DNA from 4 places in the Oceanobacillus phoenicis genome. Region 4 is predicted to be linked to each of the others. Evidence: riboswitches for the same ligand, from Rfam matches in the RefSeq annotation. Region 4 holds a riboswitch; each other region holds the start of a gene.
What was found. A riboswitch is a leader RNA that binds a small molecule or an ion and turns the genes downstream of it on or off. The one in region 4 is predicted to bind S-adenosylmethionine.
Positions count from the first base shown of each region.

Region 1: it holds a riboswitch for S-adenosylmethionine, as region 4 does, so the genes downstream of both, ABC346_RS04860 (iron-containing alcohol dehydrogenase family protein) here and ABC346_RS16225 (Fur-regulated basic protein FbpA) in region 4, are expected to answer to the same signal.
Region 2: it holds a riboswitch for S-adenosylmethionine, as region 4 does, so the genes downstream of both, ssuE (NADPH-dependent FMN reductase) here and ABC346_RS16225 (Fur-regulated basic protein FbpA) in region 4, are expected to answer to the same signal.
Region 3: it holds a riboswitch for S-adenosylmethionine, as region 4 does, so the genes downstream of both, ABC346_RS10340 (methionine ABC transporter ATP-binding protein) here and ABC346_RS16225 (Fur-regulated basic protein FbpA) in region 4, are expected to answer to the same signal.

Region 1 covers NZ_JBDFME010000001.1:891,354-894,473, reverse strand. The annotation lists gene ABC346_RS04865 (MetQ/NlpA family ABC transporter substrate-binding protein) at 1-211, opposite strand, end outside; gene ABC346_RS04860 (iron-containing alcohol dehydrogenase family protein) at 208-1,422, opposite strand; SAM riboswitch class I at 1,449-1,568, opposite strand; gene ABC346_RS04855 (glycoside hydrolase family 84 protein) at 2,013-3,120, shown strand, end outside.
Region 2 covers NZ_JBDFME010000001.1:1,211,953-1,215,072, forward strand. The annotation lists gene ABC346_RS06430 (LLM class flavin-dependent oxidoreductase) at 1-820, opposite strand, end outside; gene ssuE (NADPH-dependent FMN reductase) at 832-1,383, opposite strand; SAM riboswitch class I at 1,475-1,582, opposite strand; SAM riboswitch class I at 1,707-1,816, shown strand; gene ABC346_RS06440 (LLM class flavin-dependent oxidoreductase) at 1,897-2,952, shown strand; gene ABC346_RS06445 (ATP-grasp domain-containing protein) at 2,966-3,120, shown strand, end outside.
Region 3 covers NZ_JBDFME010000001.1:2,086,039-2,089,158, reverse strand. The annotation lists gene ABC346_RS10350 (MetQ/NlpA family ABC transporter substrate-binding protein) at 1-75, opposite strand, end outside; gene ABC346_RS10345 (methionine ABC transporter permease) at 144-812, opposite strand; gene ABC346_RS10340 (methionine ABC transporter ATP-binding protein) at 802-1,830, opposite strand; SAM riboswitch class I at 1,958-2,056, opposite strand; gene ABC346_RS10335 (thioredoxin family protein) at 2,138-2,446, opposite strand; gene ABC346_RS10330 (toprim domain-containing protein) at 2,469-2,825, opposite strand; gene gcvH (glycine cleavage system protein GcvH) at 3,076-3,120, opposite strand, start outside.
Region 4 covers NZ_JBDFME010000001.1:3,230,104-3,233,223, forward strand. The annotation lists gene ABC346_RS16210 (class I SAM-dependent methyltransferase) at 1-195, opposite strand, end outside; gene ABC346_RS16215 (GNAT family N-acetyltransferase) at 209-559, opposite strand; gene ABC346_RS16220 (hypothetical protein) at 556-726, opposite strand; gene ABC346_RS16225 (Fur-regulated basic protein FbpA) at 1,044-1,244, opposite strand; SAM riboswitch class I at 1,320-1,420, opposite strand; gene ABC346_RS16230 (HAD-IIIA family hydrolase) at 1,524-2,063, opposite strand; gene ABC346_RS16235 (hypothetical protein) at 2,060-2,359, opposite strand; gene ABC346_RS16240 (hypothetical protein) at 2,479-2,775, shown strand; gene ABC346_RS16245 (CynX/NimT family MFS transporter) at 2,929-3,120, shown strand, end outside.

The DNA of each region.
Region 1 (3,120 bases), 2.3 Mb from region 4:
TGAACACCTTTGACTCGATTTCGATGCCTTCCTCTTCGGCTAGTTCCGTTACTTTTCCAAGAATCTCTTCATGTGGTCCTGCCGTAACCCCGATAACTAATTTTTCATCATCATACAATCCTTCACTTGCCCCGCTAGAATCTTCACTGCCACACGCAACCAAAAATGCTATTGCTAAACATACGATCGCTGTTAATAATCCTTTTTTCATGATGTTTTCTCTCCTCTTTTTTCCGTGTAATAGGCTTGATTATATTTCTCTACTTGCTGTAACGCATCTGCTAATGATTCCGCTGTAACTTCTTTATTCATAAAATGAATCGACTCTTGCGGCAGAATTACTTTCTGAATGATTTTCTCCATGAGCTCCTCATTGGTTATATCAATTCCGATACCCTGTAAACTAGACGGCAATTTCCATTGATCGTAAAAATCAAGTAAACGCAAAAGCTCATCCACTTTGTTTTCGAATGCTAGCTGGCCAAGGATTCCGTATGCCACAAGCTCTCCGTGCAAGAAGTCTTTTGCCTCGCTTGCTTCCGTTAATCCATTATGCAGTGAATGCGCTCCTGCAATTCTCCCTGCTTTATCACCAAATCCGCCTACCATTCCGCCCGTGATGATAATTGCTTCTATAACGCGGATGAATGCAGGTGTTACTTGTTTATCGCTGACAGCATCCAGTGCAGCTTTTCCGTCCTTCAGTAATACATCTCGACAAATACCTGCGGAGAATTGCGAAACTTTCACCGGCACAGGCGCTTCTTCATTCGGATAAAAACTCTCGATCAAAGCATCCGCTTCATAAAACTTTGCCAGCGTGTCGCCTATCCCCGCTCTTAAGTATTCGATAGGAGCCTGGGCAATAATCGCCGGTTCTACTAAAACAAGCGTCGTTGCTAACGGTAAATCCGTGTAATGTGTAAATGCTCCTTCATTGTCATAAAAGACACTGAGTGGCGTCCATGCAGCACAAGTAGCAGCAATTGTCGGGATTAAAATTGATTTAACATCTGCTTTCACAGCTGCAGCCTTCGTAATATCCAGCGCAGTCCCGCCACCAATACCAATCACCGCTTCAATAGAATCTTGATGAAGCTGTTCTGCTATTTCCTCTGCTTTTTCAACCGTGGTATGACCGTCAATAAAGATGATATGCGCTTCTACTTGATTCACTATCGATAAAGGTAAATACGGCTTTGCCGCCTGCCATGATTTCTTCCCTGCGATAACTTGTATATGCTCAACGGACAGTTCTTCAAGGAGTACAGGAATTTCCTCTAAGACATCAGAACCAATCCGATAATGACCAGGAGCTCCTTTTACAATCGATGTAGACATAAACCCTTCCTCTTTTCTCATGTTGTGAATTTTTTGGGAAACTAAAAATGCCTCCCGATTTGAATTCGAGAGGCATAACATAACAATATATAAGTCATTCATCACCTCTCTTATTTCTCAAAATACCATCCGTATTTTGCAGGATTTAGCACCTTTTCAACATTGGAAATAAAATGAACGGTTGCCGGGCGTCACAGGGCCAGTCCCTCAGCCACTCTCAATAAGAGATATTAGCGTATTTAATTTTAATTATCATACTATTACGGTTTTTATTAATTGTCAATAAGGGATTTGGGTTTTTTGAGTAAACGGGCAGCAAAAAACTACTATTCTTATACTGAGTATATTTTCTTAAAATTCAGTAAATATATTGACATAGGAAATTATAACTTTTAAGATAGACTCATATATAAATGAGAGCGCTTTATTATAGCGGGAATCGGATTCAGCCATTGGGGGACGTGTTCTACAAAAACTAGTGAAGTCACAGATAATCCTATTACATTTTAACAAATAGGATCATCGCTTCTAAACCTCGGGAGGTGTATTCTCCGCAACAATTCTAAGAAATAAACCAGGAGAAGCAGGAAAGCCATTCAAATCTAATTTTTCGATCCTTTACGCCTTTTTGAACTTGTACGACTAATACAAAAAAGAAGGGAATAAAGAAAATGAAAAAACAACTGTTATGGTATTCACCTATTATCGCTATGTTACTGTTTAGTTTTACAATAGAACCGTTCTCCTCACACATAAACGCGGAAAGTAAAAACACGGAAGTAGAATACGAATTTTACCCAACGCCCCAGAGTGTCGAATACATGGAAGGTGAGCTAACCCTCAACAAGGATATTCAAGTTGTTTATGATGACACGATTGATGATGCCACAAAGAAAAAAGTAACCGAAATATTCGCCACCAATAACCTGCCCATACCGGAAATCACAGATGAACCTTCCGAAGATACCATTACTCTTTTTGTCGGAACCGTAGAATCTGGTGGGCCAGCAGCAAAGAATGCGGAGGATACACTTAATTCGAATAATATGGACTTTGAGCAAATCGATGCTTATCAATTGAGAATTGACCATAATACGATCACAGTGATTGGAAAAGATACCGATGCTGCATTTTATGGGATTGCCTCGCTCGAAAAAATTCTCAACCAGCGTTCTGATAATCAAATTAAACACTTAGAAATTAACGATTATGCGAATACGAAAGTGAGAGGATTTATCGAAGGTTATTACGGCATACCCTGGAGTAATGATGATCGTAAATCTTTGATGGAATTCGGTGGACAATTCAAGGCGAATTCCTATGTCTTCGCTCCGAAAGACGATCCATATCATAGGGAACAATGGGAAGAACCCTATCCTGAAGATATGTTAGAAGAGATTGGCGAATTGGCAGAAGTTGGGCGTGAGAGTAAAACGCAATTTGTTTGGACCATCTCCCCGCTTGGCGAAGTTGCTGAAATTGCCCGTGAAGAAGGCGAAGAAGCTGCCATGGCATTACTCGATGAAAACACAGAAAAAATGCTTACGAAATTCGATCAATTATACGACGTAGGTGTGCGACAGTTTGGCGTTTTAGGTGACGATGTTGGTTCGCTGCCATTAGATTATGTCGCTGAACTGATGAATTCTGTTTCAGAATGGGCTGAGCAAAAAGGTGATGTGAGGGATACACTGTATACGCCTGCAGCCTATAATTCTGCTTGGGCTTGGGATGGCGGAGAAGAATTAAATAGACTCGAAGAAGCCTTTGACGAGAACA
Region 2 (3,120 bases), 2.0 Mb from region 4:
CTTCTGTAGATCTACCCGTATCACGTATATCTTGATGTAATTTATCTACTGTTTGTTTTGTTGTTTCAATTGTTGAAGATCCAATAAATACAAGTTCGGCATGTTTACTTGCAAAATCTCTCCCTCTTGTAGAAGCTCCAGCTTGATACAGCACGGGTGTTCGTTGTGGAGAAGGCTCACATAAATGTGCACCTGGCACTTTATAATATTTTCCTTCATGTTGAATATCATGTACTTTTGAAGGATCTGTGTATATTCCTCTTTCCTTATCGACTAAAACAGCGTCATCCTCCCAACTTTGTTCCCATAATTTGTAACAAACATCTAGATATTCTTCTGCAATGTCATAACGTTCATCATGTTTAATTTGATCCTCTAATCCCATGTTTACTGCTGCACTCTTCAAGTAAGAGGTAACAATATTCCAGCCTATACGTCCTTTTGTTAAATGGTCAAGTGTGCTTATTTTTCTGGCAAAGGTGTAGGGATGTTCATGGGTCACAGAAGCGGTAATACCGAATCCAAGATGCTTTGTAACAGCTGCCATATATGGAACAATTAAGAAAGGATCATTGACAGGCGATTGTGCGCCGGTACGTACCGCATCGTCTCGAGATCCATTGTAAACATCATAAGTTCCTAGAACATCAGCGATAAAAATGGCATCAAATCTTCCCTTTTCTAATACTTTTGCTAGTTCGATCCAATATTCACTGTCTTTGTACATATGGGATTGGTCTTCTGGGTGTTGCCACAAGCCAGGAGACTGATGACCGGGAGTATTCATATCAAAAGCATTTAAAAAGATTCGTTTACTCATGTAAAACCTCCTTAATAAGTTGTTAAAGTTTGTGTTGATGTTCCTTCAACCATCTGAGCAAAATAGTCCACCTGTTTTTTTGTTCGTTGTAAAATATCATCATCAACAATAGGGATGTCGCGTTTTTTATCTATCTGATCATCTAAAAAGTATAACCCTTTTAGGTTATGTGCTTTTAAGGTTGCGAGTACAGGTTTTAACGTGTATTCAACCGCTAATAAGTGTGCAGGGCTGCCTCCAGTCATAATAGGTAAGACTGGGGTGTGTTTAAGTGCATCTTGTGGCAATATATCAATTAAAGCTTTCAATACACCTGAATATGCACCTTTATAAACAGGAGAGCCAACGATGACACCGTCTGCAGCTTGAATTTGTTGAGTTATATTCCTAATTGCTGCACTTTGGAAATTTCCTGTAAATAAATCTTCATAGGGTACATCCTTTACAGAAATATGGGATACAGAAAATTTCTGTTGACTTAATTGATCACCTAAATAATGTAATACCTTTTCTGACCTGGATAGTTCGGAGGGGCTGCCAGACAATGTCACAATGTTGTTCATTTTACCAATCTCCTTTGAAAATAAATTAGAATAAGAAAATCCGCGACGCTCTTATTAAATAAGAGCGTCGCGGATTTTTTCCGAATTTGAGCTCTTATCTTTCAAGAAAAACATCTTGCTGGAGGTAGCACCTTTCTAATGAAATTAGAGGTTGCTGAAGCTTCAACGGGCCAGATCCCTCGGCTTCTCTCGATAAGAAGTATTAATTTTTAATATATTCTAATATATTAATTCCGATAAGTCAACTATGTTTTAAAAGAAAATTTAATTGACAATTCTATCAGCTTGTATTATTATCGTGGCAATAAACTAAATTATAAAATATCTTATCCAGAGAGGTGGAGGGACATGGCCCGCAGAAGCCTCGGCAACAGGTTCTAACTTGAATACTGTGCCAAATCCATCAAGCATATTTGTGCTTGGTAGATAAGAGAAGTCGGTGACAGAGCTCTTTTCTTATCTTAGGGAAGAGTTTTTTAATACTTTTACAACTATAGACAATGGGGGATGAAAATGAAGTATGGATTTTGGTTACCGATTTTTGGTGGTTGGTTGCGTAATGTAGAAGATGAGCAGATGCCTCCTACGTTTGAGTATGCGAAAGAGGTGATTCAGCATGCTGAAGAATGGGGATATGATACGACATTAATTGCTGAGTTATATTTAAATGATATTAAAGGGATAGAAGCAAATTCCTTGGAAGCTTGGACAACAGCAGCCGGGTTAGCTGCAGTAACAAATAAAATTGAAATTATGACAGCGGTTAGGCCGATATATCACAATCCAGCAGTAATTGCGAAAATGGCTGCTAATATTGACCAATTAAGTGGAGGAAGGTTCACATTAAATGTTGTTTCCGGATGGTGGTCAGAAGAAGCAAAACAATATGGTGGAGACTTCACAGAACATGATGAGCGATACGATAGAACAATTGAATTTCTAGAGGTTTTAAAAGGGCTTTGGAAGGAAGAGACGTTCTCTTACCACGGGAAGTTTTATCAAATAGAGAATACGAAATTAGCACCAAAACCAATCCAACAACCGAATCCAATTCTATATGCTGGTGGAGAAAGTGAAAAAGGGAAACAGGTAATTTCTACTCTATGCGATGCGTATGTAATGCACGGAGGAACAGTAGATGAAATTCAAGATAAAATAGCTAATATGAAAAATCGGAGAAATATTCTCGACAAAGAAGCACTGCAATCATTTAGTATGGCTGCCTACGTGATATGTAGAGATTCGGAGGAAGAAGCCTTACAAGAGTTGGAAAGAATTACATCAATAAAAGATGAAAAGGGATATGTGGGAATGAAAGATTTCACTTCAAAATCCCAACTAGAACAACAAGTACAAATAAAAGATTATTCTGTTTCGAACAGAGGATTACGTCCGAATCTTGTAGGTACACCTGAACAAATTGCAAAAAGAATAATAGAATATGAGAAAGTTGGCTTGGATCAGCTACTACTACAATGCTCTCCTCAATTGGAAGAGTTAGAACGATTTGCTAAGCAAGTGATGCCGAAAGTAGAAGAATTAAGAAAGAAGACATCTACGTTACACTAAAGGAGACATGATGATGAGTAAAATTTATGTTTTGCATGAAAATATGGAATGGACGGAACACCTTATAAAACGATTTAATGAATTGGAACTTCCTTATGAAGATTGGTTACTTCAAGAAGGCCATATAGATCTACTTAATGAACCGCCAGAGGGAATATTTTATAATCG
Region 3 (3,120 bases), 1.1 Mb from region 4:
ACCTTCATCACTTGTTCCACAAGCTGCTAATAACCCCACAATTGCAATAGTTAACAATAATAATAATCTCTTCATCTCTGTATTCTCTCCTTTTAACATTTTATTAATTTCATCAAGTAGTGAAGTTATTTGAGAATTCTACTTTAACGTTTATCAAGTTTTCTAGTAATAGCATCCCCGATAAATTGGAAAATAAATACGATAAGAACGATAATAATCGTACACCATAATACAACATCAAAGTCACGACGTTGGAACCCAAAATAATAAGCATAGTTTCCAAGGCCACCTGCTCCAATTGCTCCAGCCATCGCTGTATATCCTATCAAAGCAATTGTTGTAACCGTTATTCCAGACACAAGTGCCGGTTTTGATTCAGGTAATAACACTTTGAAAATTATTGTTCTTGTCTTCGCTCCCATTGCTTTTGCAGCTTCCACTACACCTTTATCTACTTCATTAAGGGCAATTTCTACTAATCGTGCATAGAATGGAGCAGATCCAATAATTAGCGCTGGTAAAGCAGCATTAGGACCACGAATCGTCCCCATCAGAAAATCGGTAAACGGAAATAGTAATAGAATTAATATAATAAATGGTATAGCTCTGAAGATGTTTACAAAGGCGGCAACAATATTATTCACTACTCGATTTTCCCATATATTTCCTTTTGAAGTAAGGAATAATAGTAACCCAAGTAAAATCCCAAAAATAGCGGTTCCTACCATTGAAATAAGTGTCATGTAAAAGGTCTCGTAGGTTGCTTCAATTAAATCTTCTATTTTTATTCCTTCAAATAAACTATTTAGCATGTTGAATTACCTCCAATTCAACAGACTCTTGACTTTCAATAAAACTTCTAGTTCGCTCAATTTCACTGTCATTTCCTGTTACTTGAACTACCAGTGCTCCATAGCTGCCTGCTTGTGTCTGTGTAATATTTCCTTGGATAATATTTAAATCTACAGAAAATTGTTTAGCTATCTGACTAATTAAGGTTTGATTTGTAGTCTCTCCTAAGAAGTGAATTCGATATAAAACTCCATCAGGATAATTTTCAACGATTGTTGACATATCACTATCCTCATTAGAACTCATAACTTGTTCAACAAACTTTCTCGTCACTGATTGCTTCGGATTTGTAAATACATCAAGGACTTGTCCTTCTTCTACAACTTTTCCTTCCTCCATAACAGCTACACGATTACAAATTTTACGAATAACATGCATTTCATGCGTAATTAAAATTATCGTTAAGTTTAATTTTTCATTAATATCTTGTAATAATGATAAAATCTGATTAGTCGTTTCCGGATCAAGAGCAGAAGTGGCTTCATCACATAATAATACTTTCGGAGAATTCGCTAACGCTCTTGCAATACCAACACGCTGTTTTTGTCCGCCACTTAATTGTGAAGGATAAGATTTCTCTCTTCCTTCAAGTCCAACTAAACCAATTAATTCGTTTACCCTACGTTTTCTTTCTTGCTTATCAACACCTGCAATTTCTAAAGGAAATCCAATATTATCTTCTACTGTGCGTGACCACAATAAATTAAAATGTTGAAAAATCATTCCTATATCTTGTCGTGCAACACGAAGGTCTGTTTTATTTAATTCCGTGATTACTTGATCCCCAATGGTCACTTTTCCAGATGTAGGTTCCTCTAGTCGGTTAATTAAACGTACAAACGTACTTTTACCAGCTCCACTATAACCGATTACGCCATAAATATCGCCATCTTCAATATTGAGGGTCAATGAGTCTACAGCTTTGATGTCTTTTTGATTTAGTGAAAATACTTTGCTTAACCCTTCTATAGATATCAATGTTTATTCCTCCTCTTACTCTCCAACAACCATTTCGTTTAGTTTCCCCACATTTCGTCAAAATAAAAACGCCTTTCTGTTAAGAGAACAGAAAGACGTACGTATTTATCGTATATCGTCTGACGTTCTCTCATCTTTCATTTTCTGCAGGAATTGGCACCTTTCATTAATTATGAAGGTTGCCGCGGTTTCACAGGGCCAGTCCCTCCACCGCTCTAGATAAGAGATATCATATTGTTAATGGTTATTTTTAATTAATTCAGTGTACCTATCTTAGCATGCGCTTATAGGACTGTCAATCAATATATTACGTCGCATTTGAAAATAATTCTGGTTGGTATTTTATCAAATAATCATATATATTTGCAGTTGAATAAAACGTATATATTTTTTCGACAACTTCTCCATTTTCCACAAATAATAAGCATGGTACACTTTCGATTTGGCTATCCTGCATATACTCAGGATGAATAGAAGCATTCATTTCGTGAAAAATGTCTTGTTGATGAAGCCGTTCAATATTCTCTAACATCGCCCTAGCAACAGAACAAGTTCCACAGAATGGTGTGTAAATATAAACCACACCTCGTTCAATATGTTGGTTCCATTCCTTCATAAATTAATCACCTTACATTCCTTTATAACAAAAAAGATGGATGTACAGAAAACCGCGCACCAATTAAAGCATTAGCTAAAATTTTCATTGGTGTAGCCGCAACTTCACGATACTCACTGCTAACATAAATATGCTCTGCATGAGGTAATTCCCTTGCCAATTGTTTTCTTAGTTTCATCCCTGAAGGGTCCTCATCCACTAATATATAAACATCCTTTTCATCTAAATCATATGTTTCTAATAGTTCGTCAAGTTTTTCAACACCTAAAGTTCCATTTGTACAAACGATTTTAACATTGTCATCAATGATTTTTTCAATTTGTCGCTTATCCGACAAACCTTCTACAATAATTACTTTATTAGATTCATTTGTCATCATCGCATAGCACTCCTTATGCAAGCAAGAAACATGCTTATTTATCAGGAAAGAAATTTAAATAATTCGATTACATCTTCTTAAAAACGTAAAGTAAATGGAAGGTGAATTCCTAGGCATTATTCCCCTGAAGAATTCATTCAAAAATAAGTAGTAATTACAACCTTATGAATAAAGATTTCGTTTTATTATCATTATATGATAAAACAAAGGCTGACTATACACAAATAACGTGTAAATGTCAGCCTAAAAATTAGTCTTGAATAAATGCCTCATATTTTTCTGCAGTTAATAATTC
Region 4 (3,120 bases):
AGCAAGCTCAATTGCTTCTTTATTTGGATCAATTGCGGTTACATTAAAACCCGTTTCAGCAAAATGTATGGTAAGCCTTCCTGTTCCACAACCTAGATCGGCTAAGTTTTTCCCACTTAACTCTTTTAATAGTGATAGAAAAAATGTATCGTCCTTACCAAACGTATTTAGTTGGTCATATACTAGCGGAATCATACGCCACCTCGCTTTAGTGTCTTTTTAGTCTTTTACCGAAAATCGCAAATGCTTTTCCTTCTTCATTTGGATAAAATTGCTGTTTTATCCATTCCCAATGCTGATTCTTATAAAATTGTATAGCAGTCATATTATCTTGTTGTGTCGTCAAAATAGCTGTATTTGTTGTAGCATCTTTTAACAGTCTGTCTAATAAATCTCTTCCATATCCTGACTTTCGATAAGGTGAGTCCACAATTATTTCTCCAACTTCATAGCAGTTGGAGAGCCAATCTTGATATTCCTGTTGATTCAGGTGATTAGCAATTAGATTATGGTAATATTGACCTTTTAATGATAAATAACCATAAGCAAAACCAATCAATTTAGCTTCTTCCGATTAATCATACGTCCTTGAAAACCATCATAGGCCATATGTTTCTTTATCCGATGAGTTATCTCTAAAGAATCATTACTCCAGACTTTACTATATAACGTGGAAATTAAGTTAACATCCTCTTCACTATGTATTGATTTAAAGTTTATTTGCATACCAGTCATCTCCAACATACTTCATTTTATCATTTAATTCAGAAAAATACATAATTCTTATTCATTTAATAGTATATTCTGGAAATCAAGTTACTGTTGATTTATCAGTAAAAGAAGAAATTCCTATTGAAGTAACAGATAAAGTTGAAGTTGGATTTACTGGAAATGTCAGAGAAAATAGTCCGCCAGTTGGATAGATACTCTATGTAAAACTAATTGATAATTAAGTAATTTTGCTATGAGTTATACATTTGATGTAAAAATGAAATAAAAAAACCTCGCAAATGCGAGGATAAAGTTTGTATCAAAATATAAAGTTAAAAATTCTCCCAATGAATGGCACCTTTACCAGCATGCGGGTGATCATTATATTGAAGCTTAAAATATTCATATTCTAACTCCGCGGTTGTAAGCTCATAAAGATGTCTGTTCCCTTTTTTAAAGTGATTAGATGCAATTAATTTCTCAATTAATTCATTTTTTCTTCTTTCTGATTCATCTTCGTTCCAGAAAACCATATTCAAATCCTCCTCTTCTATAAGTATGATCATGGCAAAGATAAGAAGAGAGAATTTGTATCGTACGATAACCTCAACTTATCTTTCAAGCTAATGCTTGCAGGATTTAGCACAGACAAATGCACTCTGTTGCTGAGGTTTCAACGGGCCAGTCCCTCCACCTCTCTTGATAAGTATTTTTATACAATTTATTATAAACACATTAATCCGATTTGTCTACTATGATTAAACTCCTAATCAGTTCATCTTATTTATTAATTTGCTTAAATTCAACCATTTCTAAAGGAACTGGTATCTATACCCTATCCAATTTACGGCTTCCGTAAGATTTTCCGCTACAAAATCAATTTCGATTCCTTTTAGCTTTTCAAAATGGTCATGAAGTGTAGATGTTCCTGCCCCTGTTTTTACTAATATCTTTACTGAATTTGTCTTGGAAGCTGCCACCATATCACTCCATCTATCACCAATTATAATACAATTATTTAAGTTTAATTGATATTTATTAGAAGCATCTTTCAACATACCTCCATTAGGTTTTCGACATTTACAGCCTTCTTTATGATGATGCGGACATATGAATACATCATCAAAACCAAAACCTATTAATTCTTTATAGAAATCTTCTTTCCTCGCCTCTCCAAAAGAAATACCTGGCTGATTCGTAAATGAAAACACTTGAACAGATTTTTTTAGATAATCTATATTCTCTTTCGATTTCTCAAACATCTTAAAATCACCAGGATAATGTACCTTATCATCTCCACCAATGGTCCCTTCCCTATCTAAAAACACTGCTTCAAGCTTTTTGTTCATCATAACTCTCTCACCCCAAAAATGGAAGAAACATTTAAAGTAACCGTTAAACCCACTAGTATTGCAGATATCAAAACCGTGCTACCCGAAACATCCATTAATGCTGACCAATCTTGAATTCTCACGAGGTGATTTTGATAAAATAACTGAAAACATATTGCAATAGAACATGCACTTAGACTTACTAACATTAGAATATTTTTTTTCAATTTATGTTTATGTGTGGATAATAGATTGATAACGGGAAGAATTAATGCTATTATCCCTAATAATACACTTGCTATATTTAATATTGCCATTGCTAGTATTCCCGCTTTTATTAAATAGACGTAAACTTATTTATAACAGACGCAAAATTTTAATAAATACTTAATTCAGATTATTGTAAACCTTTCTATCTATTTAAGGAGAGCCGAAAATGAAATTCACTTTAGAAATCATTCGTATACTCATAATTCTTGGACTATTGGGATTTATTTTCAGTATAGCTATTATGTTTATCTATTCATCCATCGGAATTCAATTAGATAATCATTATGGAGGATTAATTGCTGGTATTGGTATCATTATTTCTATTTTTATATTATATCGGAACAAATTACAATTCTCTGGATTTTATAAAAGTGATAAAAATGTGAAGTTATCAAAAACAGTTAGTATTTTTTTAATATCAATTTCTATCATCATGTTAGTCATTGCCCCCTACTTACCATAAGTTGTAATATGTGTTTGGTTACCTTTTAGCTTAAATCCTCTAAAACTCAGAATAAATAATCATTAATTATTTTCTTTCTCCCTATGATCAATTTATGTATAATTAACTTTTGATATATTAGCTAACGAAGATTAATCATAAGGGAGAAACACCATGCAACATATTTCAAACTCAACAAAACAGCGTTATTATACATTTCTATTAATTTTAGCAATCCTATTTATAGCTTCTACACTACGTTCCCCCATCACTTCCGTTGGTCCATTAATTCCGATATTTCGAAATGAATTAGAAGTGACAAATGCCATGATCGGTTTAATTAACACCTTACCTTTAATAGCATTT